DNA from 2 places in the Nocardia mangyaensis genome. Region 1 is predicted to be linked to the other one. Evidence: riboswitches for the same ligand, from Rfam matches in the RefSeq annotation. Region 1 holds a riboswitch; the other holds the start of a gene.

Region 1 (8,576 bases):
TGTCCGTCGTACCAGGACACGAAGTCCGCGGCACCGTAGGAGCCGTCGAGGTCGATACCCGGGATCGCCAAGGCGCGGTCGGCGTTGGCGCCGGTGGAGAAGATCACCGCGTCGTAGAACTGACGCAGGTCATCGAGGGTGATGTCGGTGCCGTAGTCGATGTTGCCGAGCAGGCGGACCTGGTCTTTGTCGAGGACCTTGTGCAGGGCGGTGATGATGCCCTTGATCCGCGGGTGGTCGGGGGCGACGCCGTAGCGGATCAGCCCGAACGGTGCGGGCATGCGTTCGTAGAGGTCGATCGAGACCTCGGCGTCGGACTTCATCAATGCGTCGGCGGCGTAGATACCGGCCGGGCCCGCGCCCACGATCGCGATGCGAAGCGGGCGGGTCGTCGCGGTGTTCGCGTCAGGCCCGGAGGCGGCAGCCTGCGTACCCACGGAGGGATCGCGAACATCGCCAGTGGACTGAGCACTTTGTTCGGTCATTTCTACGCGCACCCTTTGGTCGAGAACTGTTGACGGCGTCAATTCAGCCTAGGCTAACTTGACTATCCGGCTGCTGGCAGCTGCCATCGACGTCGGCAGCAGGCCGCACGACGGCGATTCTATCTGCGGCGTTGTGGCCACCCGGCGTGCGGTGTGGTTGTCCGGGCCGGGTCTGTCAGGATTACAGCATGAACGATGAGCAAACAGGCTCGGATGACCAGCCCATCGTGGTGGATCAGACCGACAAGCGTTCCATCGTCCCGTTCGTCGCGGCCGCGGTGGTGGCGATCGTGGTGCTCATCGGCATCGTGCTCGGTGGGCTGCTCTCACCCGCTGAGAAAAATGTCACAGAGGCCGATCGTCTCGCGGCTGCCGTCACCAACTATATAGACGCGCGTTCGCGCAGCGAGCTGCGTCCGCCGCCGGGTGTCGCGTGCCCCGGCTTCGACGAGGAGGAATCCGGCCTCACCCAGCGGCTCGGCGGCCCGGAATCGGCTGTGTCGATCGACAAGAAGGGTTTCGCGAACCCGACCGTCAACGGCGACAGGGCCAAGGTCGACGCGACCGTCCAGGTCGACGGCAACGACTCGATGAGCACCTGGACGCTGACTCGCGTCGATGGCGACTGGCTGGTCTGCACGCACTGAACTGTTTGACACGGTGACCTGTGGCGAGGCAATCTCGGATCGCAAGGTCATGAGTGCCAGCGTCAAGCCCCGGCTCGCTGGTCGGCAACCCTCCTCCGCGGCGGGGTGCTCCGGGTGACGACCTGGCCGTGTGCCGGATTCCCGCCACGGCAAGAGCGGATTCAGTAGGAGGCGACATGACTTACGCTGGCGACATCACCCCCGAGCAGGCGTGGGAGATCCTGAGCGAGCATCCCGACGCGGTACTCGTGGACGTGCGCACCGAGGGTGAGTGGGCCCAGATCGGCATCCCCGACACCAGTTCCATCGAACGCCCGGCGCATTTCATCGAGTGGGTCGACGGCACCGGCACCCGCAATCCGAAGTTCGGCGCACAACTCGAACAGGCCCTGGGTGAGCGCCCCGCGGACGCGCCCGTGGTGTTCCTGTGTCGTTCGGGTCAGCGCTCCGCGCACGCGGCGAACCTGGCGACCGCGGCGGGCATCGCCCCGTCCTACAACGTGCTCGACGGTTTCGAAGGCGGTCCCGACGTGTTCGGACAGCGTGGGAGCGCCGGCTGGCGCGCCGTCGGCCTGCCGTGGCGTCAGGCATAGGGAGAACAGCATGATCACCGGTGGTTCGTTCGACAAGCCACTGCCCGAGGGCGTCGGCCCCGCCACTCTCGGCGTCCGTGGCGGCCTGCGCCGCTCGGGTTTCGAGGAGACCTCCGAGGCGCTGTACCTGACCTCCGGATTCGTCTACGAGAGCGCCGAGGCCGCCGAGGCCGCGTTCACCGGCGAGGTCGAGCACTTCGTCTACTCCCGCTACGGCAATCCGACCGTGTCGATGTTCGAGGAGCGCATCCGGCTGCTCGACGGCGCCGAAGCGGCCTTCGCGACCGCCTCGGGCATGTCCGCGGTGTTCACCGCGCTCGGCGCGCTGCTGAAGGCGGGCGACCGGCTCGTCGCCGCGCGCAGCCTGTTCGGTTCCTGCTTCGTGGTGTGCAACGAGATCCTGCCGCGCTGGGGCATCGAGACGGTCTTCGTCGACGGTGACGACCTCGAGCAGTGGGAGCAGGCGCTCTCGGTGCCCACCCAGGCCGTCTTCTTCGAGACCCCCGCGAATCCGATGCAGACCCTGGTCGACGTGCGTAGAGTCACCGAGCTCGCGCATGCCGCGGGCGCGAAAGTGGTGCTGGACAACGTCTTCGCCACCCCCTTGCTGCAGCGCGGCTTCGAACTCGGCGCCGACGTGGTCGTCTACTCCGGCACCAAGCACATCGACGGGCAGGGCCGCGTTCTCGGCGGCGCCATCCTCGGTTCCAAGGACTACATCGACGGCCCCGTCAAAACCCTGATGCGCCACACCGGTCCCGCCCTGAGTCCCTTCAACGCCTGGACCCTGCTCAAGGGCCTGGAAACCATGCCGCTGCGGGTGCGCCAGTCCACCGATTCCGCACTGAAGGTCGCCGAGTTCCTGGCGACCAACAAGTCGGTGAACTGGGTGAAATACCCCTTCCTGGAATCACATCCGCAGCATGCCCTGGCCATCGAGCAGATGTCGGGCGGCGGCACCGTCGTCACCTTCGAACTCGCGGGCGCTGACGGCAAGAAGCGCGCCTTCGAGGTGCTGAACCGGCTGCGCATCATCGACATCTCCAACAACCTCGGTGACGCGAAGACCCTCATCACCCACCCCGCCACCACCACCCACCGGGCGATGGGTCCGGACGGCCGCGCCTCGATCGGCCTGAGCGACGGCGTGGTTCGCATCTCCGTCGGCCTCGAGGACCTCGAAGACCTCCTCGGCGATCTCGACCACGCACTGAGTTAGCGCCAGGGGCGGTTGCCTGACCCGGCAACCGCCCCTGACCTGTCTTCGCTTACAGCACAGCGTCTTTCGTTTCGGCCAGAGCCCACGTGCAGATCAGGCTGACGACGCCGAGGACCGCGAGCATCACACCGATCGCGATGCTGCCGTATGCCGCGGCGAGCGGTGTGGCGATCAGCGGCGGAATCGCGCCACCCAGCACCCCGGCCAGGTTGTAGCCCAGACCGGCGCCCGTGTAGCGGTACCGGGTGTGGAACAGCTCGGGAAGCAGTGCGCCGCAAGGGCCGTAGGCGATGCCGAAGATGGCGAGCGTGATCGCCACCCCGATCGCGAAGGCCACGGGCGAGCCGGTGTCGATCAGCGGGAACAGCGCGAGCGACCAGACGATGGCCGCGGCACACGACGTCATGATCACCACGCGCCGCCCGATCCGGTCGGAGTAGAGGGCTGATACGACCGTCGTCGCCCCGAAGACCACGGCGGAACCGACGCCGACCAGCAGGACGAAGGGCCGGTCGTGTCCGAGTGTCTTGGTTCCGTAACTGGTGAGGTACGCGGTACCCATGTAGAACATCGCGAACAGCATCGCGATCGAACCCGCCGCGAGCAGGATCTCCTTGCGCTGTTCCTGCCAGGCGTCCAGGAACGGCAACCGCTTCGGTGACGTCGACTCGTCGGTCTGCTCCTGCTTCTGCTGTGCGCGGAACACCGGAGTCTCCTCGATGGCGAGGCGCATGTAGAGGCCGATCGCGACGAGCACGATCGAGAAGATGAACGGAATTCGCCACCCGTAGTCGAGGAACGCGCTGTCGGTGTCGCCGAGGACGGCGCCGGTGATCAAGAAGGTCCCGCACGACAACAAGAAGGCGATCGCGGGCCCGATCTGTGGGAAGAGCGCGTATTTCCCGCGTTGGCCCGGTGGTGCGTACTCGGCGGTGAGCAGCGTGGCGCCCGCCCACTCGCCGCCGACGGCGAAGCCCTGGCAGAACCGCAGCAGCACAAGGAGTATCGGCGCCGCGACACCGATCGTGCTCGCGCCGGGCAGCAGTCCGATGAGCAAGGTGGACAAGCCCATCAGCAGCAACGTCGAGATGAGCGTCTTCTTCCGCCCGATCCGATCGCCGAAATGACCGAACAGCATCGAACCGGCAGGCCGAGCGATGAAGGCGACGGCGAAGGTCGCGAACGACGCGACCGTCCCGGCAGTCGCTCCCAGCGCCGGGAAGAACACGGTGGGAAACACCAGCGCGGCCGCGGTGCCGTAGATGAAGAAGTCGTAGAACTCGATGGTCGTGCCGATACAACTGGCAATCGCGACTTTGCGTACGCTGGTCGGCTTCTCGGCCGCTCGCTCCGGCGGCGGCCCAGCCTTACTCGTGAGAGTCACCGTTTTCCTCCAAGCTCGTAGCGGCACTCGAACTGTCCGCCAGGATGTTGGAAGGGTAGTGATCGGCATCACACGCCGGGCACCCCCGGAAAGGGGTGGTTCACCCCCCAGCAGTCATGGGCTGCGGGTGGGGTGAGCGGAGAATTACACTGCGGGCATGAGTTCTGGGGGAGTGCCGCGACCGGCCACGTACTACTACCCGTCGGTGCTGTACCTGGTGGGGATGATCGCGGGAGCGGCCGCTCTCGTCGCGGGCGGCATCTGGGTTGTGCTGTCCGGTGACGCTCCGCTGTTTCCGCTCGTCGCGAGTGTGCTGGGCGTTCCGTTCTTCACCTGCGCCGGCGTATTCCTGGCAGCCCGCCTGATCCTGCGCAAGCCGGAACTGGTGTTGACCGACGACGGTCTGGTCCACCGGCAATACGGCCGGATCGGATGGGATGAGGTCACGCACGCGCGCATTCAGACCGTGCGCACGTCAGCGTTCTCCCACGCCCGCTTCCTCCAGCTCGGCTTGCATGATCCGGATGCGTTCTACGCCCGAAGTTCCCGATGGCTGCGGTTGATGGCCAAGGCCAACCGGAGGCTCGGGTACGGCCAGGCGAACTTGGCGGGGTCCACGCTGGGCGCACCGCTCGAGCAGGTACTGAACGCGATGCGGACCTACCGGCCGGGCCTGGTCATCCTCGAATAGCCGAGCACGGCCGGTAGGGCGTGCTCAGACCTTGTCGACCTCACCGTTCGACAGCGCCTTCTGCAGGGAGTTGAAGACGGTCAACCCCTGGCCGACCATTCCGTTGACGAGTTCGCCGACGCCGTCCGGTCCGTTGAGGACGGTGAGGTTGGCGTTCGCCAGGCCGGTGGAGGCCTGCTTGACGATTTCGGGGAGCTGTTCGATCAGGAGCTGGTCGAGGGCGATGCGGTTGTTGGAGGCGGCGGCATCGGCCTGGATGCGGGTGCGGGCGGCTTCGGCCTCGGCGAGAATGCGGACGCGCTCCGCTTCGGCCTGCGCGGGTTTCACCACTTCGGCCTGGAGTTCCTGTTCGCGCAGGTCGGCGTTCTTGCGGGCCTGCTCGGCCTGCGCGGTGAGGACTTCCTGACGGGCGATGGCGTCGGCGAGCGGACCGGCCTGTGCCGCTTCGGCATTGGCCTTGTCGATGTCGCGCTGGTACTGCGCCTGCAGCAGGGAGGTCTCCCGCTCGTACTCGGCTTGCCGACGCAGTGACTCCTGCTCGGCTTCGGCGGAACGCTGGGCCGCCTGGGCCTGGGCGATCTGCGCGTCGCGTTGTACGGCCGCATTGTGCGGTGCGGCAAGGGCATTGATGTAGCCGAGGTTGCCGTCGTCGATGGACTGGATCTGGAAGGAGTCGACCCACAGGCCGATATTGCCCATCTCCACCTTCGAGGCCACCAGCACCTCGTCGGCCAGCTTCTGCCGCTCGCGGATGATCTCCTCGACCGTCATCGAGCCGACGATCGAGCGCAGGTGGCCGGAGAAGATCCGGCCCGTCAGGACCGACATCTCACGTTCCTGCTCGGACAGGAACCGTTGTGCCGCATTGACGATCGATTGGGTGTCGTTGGCGACCTTGAACGCGATCACCGCGCGCACGTCGAGCTGGATCGCCTGCTTGGTGACGCAACGTTCCTGGATCTCGGACTCGAACATGGCCAGCGACAGGTAGCTGACCTTGCGGAAGAACGGAATCACCCAGGTGCCGCGACCGATGATCACCTTGAACGGCGTGTTGTCCTTGCTCTTGGCGCCGCTGACCAGCATCGCCTCGTCGGGATCCGGCACGTGATAGCCCAGCATGTGAGCCCCTCCCTCGTCTTCAGTTCTCTTGCGGTGGTTACGGTGTGAGCGGAATCCAGACGACGACATCGACGATCCGGCCCGGGTTGACCGCCACGATCAGCACGGTGGTCCCGGCCGCGATCGGCTCGTCGGCACGCGCGATGTAGAGTTCCGTGCCCCCGCGAATCGCGACGAGCACCTCGCCCAGCGCACCCGCGGCCCGGATCGGCGAGGTGATGGTGCCCGTCAGGCCGTGCACCGGATCGGTCATCGCGGCGGAACCTCCTTGTGTCGCACACCGAATGGACTCAGCGTACGGATGTCGGGATGCGGCCGGGTAGCAAAAACTTTATTGACAGCATGTTGTCAACTATGACAGCATGTTGTCATGATGAAGAAGACAGTCCACGTAGCCGTCTACGACACGCTCGCCGATTGGGAGGTGGGCGCGGCCACCGCGCACATCGCCAACCCCGACTTCCAGCGCGAACCCGGCCGCTTCGAGGTGCGACACGTGGGCCTGAGCGCCGAGCCGATCACCACGATCGGCCGCATGAAGGTGACGCCCGATCTGGCCCTGTCCGAGATCGACCCGGCGGATTCCGCGATGCTCATCCTGCCCGGCGCCGACCTGTGGGAAGGCGACGATCTGATTCCCTTCGCGCACAAGGCGAGGCAGTTCGTCGAGGCCGGTGTGCCGGTCGCCGCGATCTGCGGCGCCACCTTCGGACTCGCCAGGGAAGGGCTGCTCGACGACCGTGCGCACACCAGCAACGCGGCGGAATTCCTGGTCTACAGCGGATATTCGGGCGCGGAGCACTACGTGGAGGCCCCTGCCGTCACCGATCGCGACGTGATCACCGCGGATTCCATGTCCCCCTTCGAATTCGCCCGAGAGATCTTCGCTCGCCTCGATCTCTACGAGCCGCACGTCCTGGGGGCCTGGTACCAACTGTTCGCCCTGAAGGACCCGGCCGGATACGCCGCCCTCGCCGAATACGCAGGGAGCCAAGGGGCTTGAACGAAGAACAGGACCTGCTCGACGCCGCCGCCCTCACCGTCTTCCGGCTCAACGGCCAGTTTCTCACCATCGGTGACGGCCTGTCCTCGCCCGTCGGCATCTCGGTCGCCTGGTGGCAGGTGATAGCCGCCATCCAGGAGCAACCGCAACCGGTCGCCGGGATCGCCCGCGCGATGGGTATCACCCGGCAGAGCGTTCAGCGGATCGCCGATCTCCTGGTCGACAAGGGCCTGTGCGAATACCGCCCCAACCCCGCGCACAAACGGGCCAAACTGGTCGCGATGACCGCGGACGGCGACGCCGCCATCCGCCGCATCAACCCCCAGCACGCCGCCATGGCCCGTCGCCTCGCCGATACCCTCGGCCCCACCGAATTCGCCGCCACCGTAGCAACGCTGACCCGCTTGTCCGCAGCCCTGGAAGCCCTCATCGCCGAGGACGAGCTGCAGGCCAGGCGAGCCGAGGAGGCTGTCGGTCAACCCGTGACGACGAGGAACGTCCAGTAACCGAGTATCAATGCCGTGAGAACTACGGGGATGGCCGCGACGCTCGGGGCAGTGGCCCCTCGAACGAGGTCGCGCAGCGGGTGGGTGGAGTCGGTGACCATATCGAACGGGAGTAGCCCGGAGTCCGATGGTGTATGCAGCTGTTGCGCCACCGAGGCGAACAGGCGCCGGTAGCGGCGTTCCAGGTTCAGGTAGTACCCGTCGAGGCCCCAGAAGATCCACGTCGGCGCCAGGGCCAGCAGGATCAACTCCGATCGGTGCTGGGACTGAGCGCTGAGCAGTGCGAAGATCACTGAAACGAGGGTCACCGACCACCCGCGCACGGTGAAGGACTGCTGACTCAGTCGCGCGATGATCGATTGCAGCATCTCGAGATGCTTGATTCGGTAGTCAGTATTCATTCTGGTCGATCACTTTCTTGCACAGGGATATTCAGTCGAGCGCCAGCGCCGCATCCGTGGGGGTCTCCAATGCCGCGGCCAGGATTCGGCGGTACACTCGCGGAAACCGAAGGGTTGCTGACGGCGGCGCTCTCGGTATGGCCGGGCGGCGCGGTCCGAGCTGATGGTGTTGTCGTGCAGGGAGTTCAGCGGCCGGAGACGGCGGTTCTGGGGAAGATCATGACACGAGCTGAATTCGGTGGCGAGCTGCGTCGACGGCGGCTCCGGCAGGGGTTGACCCTCGGCCAGTTGGCCGCGCTCGTGCATTACAGCCGGAGCCATCTGAGCAAGATCGAGAACGGGCACAAGACTCCCTCCGTGCAACTGTCGCGCAAGTGCGATGCGGTCCTGTCCGCTGGGGGTGAGCTGCACGCGCTGGCTGCGGAGTTTTCCCGGCCGGAGCGCGATTCCGGTCCCGGCCTCCTTGCTCGCGAGAACGTGTACCTGCAATGGAATCTCCACCTGCGGTCCGACGGCTCCGGGGCA
Region 2 (8,576 bases), 1.4 Mb from region 1:
CGCTGGTGCGGTTGGTGCGTGGTCGCGGTCGCAAGACGGGTGCGGCGGTCTCCGCGCCTACCGCACTCGCGACGAAGCCGGACACCGGTGCGGAAGGAAAGCACTCGGTGGGCGAGGATCCGAAGGGAGCGGACAGTGCCGATGGTGCGGGCGACGATCAAGCCGAACAGCCGTAAAGGCCCCCTCGTCGAAGTCGCCGACGACGGCACCCTCACCCTCTACGTCCGCGCCCCCGCCGTCGAGGGCAAGGCCAACAAGGCCGCCATCGAACTACTCGCCACCCACTTCGGCGTCTCGAGGTCCGCGGTGCGCCTGTCCGCGGGCGCGACCTCCCGCTTCAAACGCTTCGAGGTCGACATCTGAGCGCCGGCGAGCTGATCGTCGTCGGGCGTGATCCACGGCGACCGGGCCGAGGCTGGTCACACCGCCCCGGGAAATCCCAGCTGCCGCCATGCCTCGTAGACCGTCACCGCGGCCGCGTTCGACAGGTTCATCGAGCGCCGACCGGGGAGCATCGGGATGCGGACCTGGTCGGTGATCGCCGGGTCGGCGAGCACCTGCTCGGGTAACCCGGTGGGTTCGGTGCCGAACAGGAGGGCGTCTCCGTCGCGGTAGGCGATGTCGGTGTAGCGGGTGCCGGCCTGGGTGGTGAAGGCGAAGACCCGGCCGGGTTCGATCACGGTCCAGGCGGTCGCCAGGTCGGGATGCACCCTCACCACGGCGAGGTCGTGATAGTCCAGACCGGCGCGGCGGAGCTTGGACTCGGACAGGTCGAAGCCCAGCGGCTCGATCAGATGCAGCGCACAGCCGGTACCGGCGGCGAGGCGGATCGCGTTGCCGGTGTTCGGGGGTATCACGGGATTGTGAAAGATCAGATGCAGCACAGCGGATCACTCTCCCATGTGGCTGTGCGCCCGCCCGCAGGCGGCATCTGGAACAATCGGGCCCGTGAACAAGGCGGAGACCACCGGCAAGCACCGGGTCGCACGGTTGAGCGCGGGGGAGCAGTACCTGCGCAGTCACCTGCCGATGACTGTGGTGAGCGCGCTGATCGTGGTCGCGATCGTGTTCGTCGCGTGGGATCGGTGGCGTCGCGGCGCGCTGATCTTCGGCAGCGCCGCCCTGGTGGCCGCCGCCTTCCGGTTGTGCCTGCCGACCGTGCAGGTGGGCCTGCTCGCTGTCCGGAGCAAGCCCTTCGACGTCGCCGCGCTCACCGCGCTGGGCAGCGCCATCGTCTTCCTGGCCGCCACCATCAACACTCTCGGCGTCAACTGAGCCCGGTCGTCGAGAGCGAACGCCACCAGAGCCTGGTGATCGACTGTCCGGGTCGCGGCGGGTGGGCTACGCGGTTTCGGGGATCTTGTGGTCCCAGAGGCTGCAGTGGCCCTTGCTGCCGTAGCGCTCGCGGGCTTGCGCGGGGGTGATCGTGCGGGGAGTGGTCGGCTCGCCTGATCGTGTGTGCGCGGCGAGGATCTGGCCGGTCATCGGGGCGATGTAGGGCGCTGCCTTGATCAGGGCGAAGTTGTCGCGGCGCGTGCTGAGCCAGGCGATCGCGGTGGCAGGCAGGCGCACGGCCGGGCCGAGGATCCGGGGCAGGTCGAAGCGGCCGAGTTCGCGCATCCAGATCGGCAGGGTCGGGATGGTCGCCAACGAGAGCAACCGGCTGCCGAGCGCGAACGGCAGGCCCTTGCTGGGCGGCGTCCACAGCAGATAGTGCATGCCGCGCACCGCGCGCTCGGAGGAGCACAGCTGGGGCCGGACCCGCTCGAAGTACGCGCGCACCTCCGCGCGCGAACGCGGCACGTCGGCGGGCTTGCAGGTCTGCAGCTCGGCCGCGATCACGCATTCGGCCCAGTACCGGTCCTCCTCCGCGGCGCTCAGCGGCCCCGGCCCGTACATCTCGTACGCCTTGAGCACCGAGTGCCAGCCGGTGACGTGGATCCACAGCTGCGAGTCGGGATTGTTGGCGCTGTAGCGCTTGCCGCTGATCGGTTCGATGCCCGTCATCGAGGCGTGCACCGTCATCAGGTGTTCGGAGGCCTGGATGGCGGTGCGCCCGTCGCCGAGAGCGACCAGCAGGAAGTACGACAGCGTGTGGTCCAGGCGCGTGCGCGGGTTGTCGTAGATCCCCTCCGAATCGGCGACGGCGGCGGTCAGGAACGGGTCGAAGTGTTCGAGGGTGACCGCGCGCTGGAACCCGATCAGCGCGGTCGGTGACGCCCACACCTTCCAGCTGGGGGAATCCGGTCCGAAGAAGCCGTAGTCGTCGCGACGCAGGGTAGCCGGGTCGAAGGCCATGGCACGTGCTCCTTTGCAGTGCTGAGGCGAACCTCGCAGGTGAATACAACGCAACCGTAGCAATTGATCGAAATGAATACAACGGTTGTGTAGGATTTGGGCACCGGACCGGGCCTCGGTCGGATACGGGAGGTGAGCGGGTGACCGCAACGCAGGAGCAACGACCGCGCCGTCGCTACGCCCCGCGCCTGCCGCCGCACGAGCGCCGCGCCCAGCTGCTCGATGCCGCGTTCGCCGTGCTCGGCCGGTTGGAGCTGCACGAGCTGAGCATGGAAGCCGTCGCGCAGGAGGCCGGCGTCGGAAAACCCGTGCTGTACACGGTGTTCAAGACCCGCGCCGAACTGGTCGAGGCCCTGCTGGAACGCGAGAGCGAACGCGGCCTCGCCCAGATCGCCGACACCCTGCCGGAGAACCTGATCGGCAGCGATCCGATCGAAGCCGCCCTGGCCACGGTCGAGGCGTTCGTCGGTGTGGCACTGGCGAATCCGACGCGCTGGCGGCTCATCCTCGCCACCCCGGCGAGCGCGCCCGACGAATACCGTGCCGCCCTGCGCAATTCCCGCGCCGACATTCTCGAGCGCGCGGAATCCCTTGTCCGCGTGGGTATCGCGATGCTGCCGCGCTGGTCGGCCATGGACGCGGCGCTGCTGGCGAACTCGACACTCACCGTCGCCGAGATGCTCGGGCGACTGGCGGTCAGCGAGCCGGCGGAATATCCGCGCGAACGTCTCCAGGACTACGTGCGCTCGATCGTCACCTTGCTGGCCGGGACCACCAAGCGTTGACTCAGCGGTTCTCCCGCGCCAAGCGCATGGTCTCGGTGAGCAGCTTGGCCACCGCGGCGGCCTCGGTGAGGAAGCCGTCGTGTCCGTCGCGCGAGTGCACGATCTCGAGTCCGGCGCAGCCCGGCAGCCCCTCGGCCAGCTCGGCCTGGGTGTGCAGGGGATAGAGGCGATCGGAGTCGACACCGCCCACCACGCACGGCACCCGCGTCGAGGCGAGCGCGGCGGCGACACCACCGCGACCGCGACCGATGTCGTGGCGGTTCATGGCCTCGCTGAGCAGCACATAGGTGGCCGGGTCGAAGCGCTGGACCAGCTTCTCGGCCTGGTGCTCCAGGTAGCTCTGCACCGCGTAGCGGCCACCCTGCCACGGGTCCTCGTCGCCCTGGGGGCGATTGGTGAAGCGGTGGTCGAGTTCGCCCTCGGTGCGGTAGGTCAGGTGCGCGATGCGGCGGGCCAGGCCCATGCCGGTCGTCGGCGCGCGGCCGGTGCCGTGATAGTCGCCGCCCTGCCAGTCCGGGTCGGCCGTGATGACGGCCATCTGGGTGGTCTGGGTGCCGATCTGATCGGCGGTGGCCCGCGCGCCGACAGCGAGCACCAGCGCCGCCGAGACCCGCTCGGGCTTGTCGATCATCCACTCGAGCACCCGCATGCCGCCCATCGAGCCACCGACCACCGAGGCCAGGCGCTCGATGCCGAGCACGTCGAGCAGCTGAGCCTCGGCGGTCACCTGATCACGGATGGTCAACTCGGGAAAACGCGCGCCCCACGGCTTGCCGTCGGGCGCGAGCGTGGACGGCCCGGTGCTGCCCTTGCAGCCGCCGAGCACGTTGGTGGCGATCACACACCATTCGTCGGTGTCGATCGGCGCGCCGGGGCCTACCATGCCCTCCCACCAGCCGGGCTGGGCATTGTCGGCACTGGTGATGACGTGCGAGTCACCGGTGAGCGCGTGTTCGACGAGCACCACGTTGTCCAGGGTGGGCGAGAGCTCACCCCAGCGTTGCACCGCCAGCCGCACATCGGGGACGACGGCGCCGTTCTCCAGCGCAACCTCCCCGATGGCGACCACGCCGAGACGCCCGTCCGGCGGTGGCAGCAGAGCCACTCCGGTGCCGGGACGGGCGATCGGCGATTCGGTGCTCACAGTCACGTGGTCGCCGCCGCGAAACCGGCCCGCAGATCGGCCAGGATGTCGTCGATACCCTCGATGCCCACGGCGAGCCGGACCAGGCCGGGCTTGACGCCCGCGGCCAGCTGCTCCTCCGGTGTCAACTGCGAATGCGTGGTCGACGCCGGGTGAATCACGAGAGAACGCACATCCCCGATGTTAGCGACATGGCTGTGCAGGCTGAGCGCGTCCACGAACTTCTTGCCCGCGTCGACGCCACCGGCCAGCTCGAAGGCCACGATCGCACCCGCGCCCTTCGGCGCCAGTTCCTTGGCCCGCGCGTGCCAGGGCGAGGACTCGAGGCCCGCGTAGTGCACCGTCTCGACGCCGGGCTGCTCGGCGACGAACTTCGCGACCACCTCGGCATTGGCCACGTGCCGCTCGACGCGCAGGCTCAGCGTCTCGATGCCCTGCGCGATGAGGAAGGCGTTGAACGGCGACACCGCCGCGCCGAGGTCGCGCAGCAGCTGTACGCGAGCCTTGAGCGCGAAGGCGGGCGCGCCCAGGTCGGCGAAGACCGCGCCGTGGTAGCTCGGGTCGGGCTCGGTGAAGCCGGGATAGCGGGACTTGCCGTCGGCGTCGCGCACGGTCCAGTCGAAGGTGCCGCCGTCGACGATCACCCCGGCCACCGCGGCGCCGTGGCCGCCCAGGTACTTGGTGGCCGAGTGCACGACGATGTCGGCGCCGTGGGCCAGCGGCTGGATCAGGTACGGGGTCGCGACGGTGTTGTCGACGATCAGCGGCAGGCCCGCCGCGTGCGCGACACCGGCGATGCCGGGGATGTCGAAGACCGCGCTGCTCGGGTTGGCGATGGTCTCGCCGTAGAGGGCCTTGGTGTTGGGCCGGATCGCGGCTTCCCACTGGGCGAGGTCGTCGGGGTCTTCGACGAAGGAGACCTCGATGCCGAGCTTGGGCAGCGAGTAGTGGAACAGGTTGTAGGTGCCGCCGTAGAGGTGCGGGCTGGACACGATGTGGTCGCCCGCGCTCGCCAGGTTCAGGATCGCGTAGGTCTCGGCGGCCTGACCGGAGGCCAGCAGCAGTGCCGCGACGCCGCCTTCCAGCGCGGCCACGCGCTGCTCCACCGCGTCCTGGGTGGGGTTCATGATCCGGGTGTAGATGTTGCCCGGCTCGGCGAGACCGAACAGCGCGGCGGCGTGGTCGGTGTCACGGAAGGTGTAGGAGGTGGTCTGGTAGATCGGCAGGGCCCGCGCGTTGGTCGCGGCGTCGGGGGCTTGGCCCGCGTGGACCTGCTTGGTCTCGAACGACCAGTTCTCGGGCAGGGTGGAGTTGGACATGGTGATGCTCCAGGGGGTTGTTCGCCGGGTATCTCGTCAGCTGGGTCGGATCGACGGGCAACAACACATGGTGGCCTCCTACGAATGCGCGCTTGCCCTCGACCTTCGAGGGCCCGGTCATCACCCGGAGCACCCCACCGCAGCTGGAGGGTTGCCGACCAGCGAGCCGGGGCTTGACGCTGGTACTCATGACCTTGCCGTCATGTTAACCGGACATCTCGCCCGCGCGGAAATTTCTCCCGATTTCGTCGAGAAGATCACTGGTCGGCGCGGTGTGTCGCCGCCGCAGTCCCGCACAGCGGGCCCTCCCATCGCGGTGAGGTCACTGGCAGCAGTACGCTTGTCTTGTTTGCACCACACGTCCCGCAGACAACGCGGGGCATATACGTTGTCTGTTGGAACAGCTGGGGTCCGCTCACAAGCGTGTTCGCCTGGCCGTGCAATGAGGGCACCATCCTAGGAGGACACGAAGATCCATGTCCAAGATCAAGGTTGAAGGTACCGTCGTAGAACTCGACGGCGACGAGATGACCCGGATCATCTGGCAGTTCATCAAGGACAAGCTGATCCATCCGTATCTCGACGTGAACCTCGAGTACTACGACCTCGGCATCGAGTATCGCGACAAGACAGACGACCAGGTCACAGTTGACGCCGCGAACGCCATCAAGAAGCACGGCGTCGGCGTCAAATGCGCCACCATCACCCCCGACGAAGACCGGGTGAAGGAGTTCGGCCTCAAGAAGATGTGGCGCTCGCCCAACGGCACCATCCGAAACATTCTGGGTGGCACCATCTTCCGCGCGCCGATCATCATCTCCAACGTGCCCCGCCTGGTGCCCGGCTGGACCAAGCCGATCATCATCGGCCGTCACGCCTTCGGCGACCAGTACCGCGCCACCGATTTCAAGGTTTACGAGGCGGGTACCGTCACGCTGACCTTCACGCCCGAGGACGGCAGCGAGCCGATCGTGCACGAGGTCGTGAAGATGCCCGCCGACGGCGGCGTCGTCATGGGTATGTACAACTTCAAGAAGTCGATCGTGGACTTCGCGCGGGCCTCGTTCAACTACGGCCTGCAGCAGAACTACCCGGTGTATCTCTCCACGAAGAACACCATCCTCAAGGCCTACGACGGCATGTTCAAGGACACCTTCCAGGAAGTCTTCGACGCCGAGTTCAAGGCCGAGTTCGACGCGGCGGGCCTGACCTACGAGCACCGTCTGATCGACGACATGGTCGCCTCCTCCATGAAGTGGGAGGGCGGCTACGTCTGGGCCTGTAAGAACTACGACGGCGACGTGCAGTCCGACACCGTGGCCCAGGGCTTCGGCTCGCTCGGCCTGATGACCTCGGTGCTGCTCACCCCGGACGGTCGCACCTGCGAGGCCGAGGCCGCGCACGGCACCGTCACCCGGCACTTCCGTCAGCACCAGCAGGGCAAGCCGACCTCGACCAACCCGATCGCGTCGATCTTCGCCTGGACCCGCGGCCTCGAACACCGCGGCAAGCTGGACAACACCCCCGAGGTGATCGGCTTCGCGCAGGCGCTCGAAGACGTCGTCATCAAGACCGTCGAGGGTGGGCAGATGACCAAGGATCTGGCGCTGCTCGTCGGCGGAGATCAGGGATACCTGAGCACCGAGGAATTCCTCGGCGCCCTGGACGCCAACCTGGCCCGCACGCTGTCCGCCTCTCCGCGTATTTAGGCCGGATTCAGGTGCGGGGGGACCTGGGCGGGCGGCAAGCTTCGGCCGCGTAGTGGGGTTGGCCCGCACCCGGTGAGTTACCCATGTTCTTGCGAGATCGGTGGGTAACTCACCGGGCTTTTCCACTGCCGGGTGGGGTAGCTCACGGTCTTCCCGGGTAGCAATCGGGTAACCGGGGTCGTTGCATGGAGGCGTGACTTCTTCCCTCGCCGTCGTCGAGACGCCACGGACCAGTTGGCATGTCCCGGCGATGCTGGCGCTGGCACTCGGTGGGTTCGGAATCGGTACCACCGAATTCGTGACCATGGGTTTGCTGCCCGATATCGCCAGGGCCTTCGACATCTCCGAGCCCTCGGCCGGGCACGCGGTGTCGGCCTACGCGCTCGGGGTGGTGGTCGGCGCGCCGTTGATCGCCGCGCTGTGCGCGCGGGTGTCGCGAAAGAAGCTGCTGATCGCGTTGATGGCGGCGTTCACCATCGGCAATGCCGCGACCGTGCTCGCGCCGACCTTCCCGACGCTTGTCGCGGCGCGGTTCGTGTCCGGTCTGCCGCACGGCGCGTACTTCGGTGTCGCCTCGCTGGCCGCCGCGACGCTCGCGCCTGTGGGGCAGCGGGCCAAGGCGGTGGCGGCGGTGATGCTCGGGTTGAGTGTGGCGAACGTGCTCGGGGTGCCGGGGGCGACCTGGTTGGGTCAGCATCTCGGGTGGCGCAACGCCTATGTGGTCGTCGCGGTGATCGGGGTGGCGACCGTGGCCGCGCTGTGGCGCTACGTGCCCGATCTGACGGGCATGAAGATCAGCGACCCGATGACCGAGCTGGGGGCGCTGCGCCGCCCGCAGGTGCTGCTCACCCTGGCTGTCGGCGCGATCGGCTTCGGCGGCATGTTCGCCGTCTACACCTACATCGCCACCACCATGACCGACGTGGCCGGCATGGCCATCGGCGCGGTCCCGATCGTGCTCGCGCTGTTCGGCCTCGGCATGATCGTGGGCAACATCGGCGGCGGCATCCTCGCCGACCGCGGCGTCGACCGGTCGATCTTCGTCGCCATGATCGCCATGGTGGTGATCCTGGCCGGCTTCGTCCTCGCCGCCCACCACCCGATCACCGCCGGGATCGGCGCCTTTCTGGTCGGCGCGTCCGGCGCCGCCCTCGCCCCCGGCCTGCAAACCCGCCTGATGGACGTCGCCGCCGACGCCCAAACTCTCGCCGCCGCCCTCAACCACGCCGCCCTCAACCTCGCCAACGCCGTGGGGGCGTGGCTCGGCGGCCTGGTCATCGCGGCGGGGCTGGGCTACACCGCACCGGCCATGATCGGCGCC

Evidence for each region. A riboswitch is a leader RNA that binds a small molecule or an ion and turns the genes downstream of it on or off. The one in region 1 is predicted to bind S-adenosylmethionine.
Region 2: another riboswitch for S-adenosylmethionine. It lies ahead of BOX37_RS04550 (bifunctional o-acetylhomoserine/o-acetylserine sulfhydrylase); the one in region 1 lies ahead of BOX37_RS31240 (rhodanese-like domain-containing protein).

Annotation. Positions count from the first base shown of each region.
Region 1 covers NZ_CP018082.1:6,877,863-6,886,438, reverse strand. Annotated here, with positions in the region: gene BOX37_RS31250 (FAD-dependent oxidoreductase) at 1-437, opposite strand, end outside; gene BOX37_RS31245 (Rv0361 family membrane protein) at 674-1,132, shown strand; SAM riboswitch class IV at 1,178-1,294, shown strand; gene BOX37_RS31240 (rhodanese-like domain-containing protein) at 1,309-1,725, shown strand; gene BOX37_RS31235 (O-succinylhomoserine sulfhydrylase) at 1,736-2,944, shown strand; gene BOX37_RS31230 (MFS transporter) at 2,994-4,328, opposite strand; gene BOX37_RS31225 (STM3941 family protein) at 4,486-5,019, shown strand; gene BOX37_RS31220 (SPFH domain-containing protein) at 5,044-6,141, opposite strand; gene BOX37_RS31215 (hypothetical protein) at 6,179-6,394, opposite strand; gene BOX37_RS31210 (type 1 glutamine amidotransferase family protein) at 6,515-7,144, shown strand; gene BOX37_RS31205 (MarR family winged helix-turn-helix transcriptional regulator) at 7,141-7,650, shown strand; gene BOX37_RS31200 (hypothetical protein) at 7,620-8,051, opposite strand; gene BOX37_RS31195 (NsdA family TPR-like regulatory protein) at 8,025-8,576, shown strand, end outside.
Region 2 covers NZ_CP018082.1:1,002,451-1,011,026, forward strand. Annotated here, with positions in the region: gene BOX37_RS04515 (DUF4349 domain-containing protein) at 1-176, shown strand, start outside; gene BOX37_RS04520 (DUF167 domain-containing protein) at 142-363, shown strand; gene BOX37_RS04525 (tRNA (cytidine(34)-2'-O)-methyltransferase) at 420-884, opposite strand; gene BOX37_RS04530 (DUF3017 domain-containing protein) at 949-1,275, shown strand; gene BOX37_RS04535 (oxygenase MpaB family protein) at 1,342-2,298, opposite strand; gene BOX37_RS04540 (TetR/AcrR family transcriptional regulator) at 2,439-3,083, shown strand; gene metX (homoserine O-acetyltransferase MetX) at 3,085-4,233, opposite strand; gene BOX37_RS04550 (bifunctional o-acetylhomoserine/o-acetylserine sulfhydrylase) at 4,230-5,546, opposite strand; SAM riboswitch class IV at 5,630-5,740, opposite strand; gene BOX37_RS04555 (NADP-dependent isocitrate dehydrogenase) at 6,023-7,255, shown strand; gene BOX37_RS04560 (MFS transporter) at 7,506-8,576, shown strand, end outside.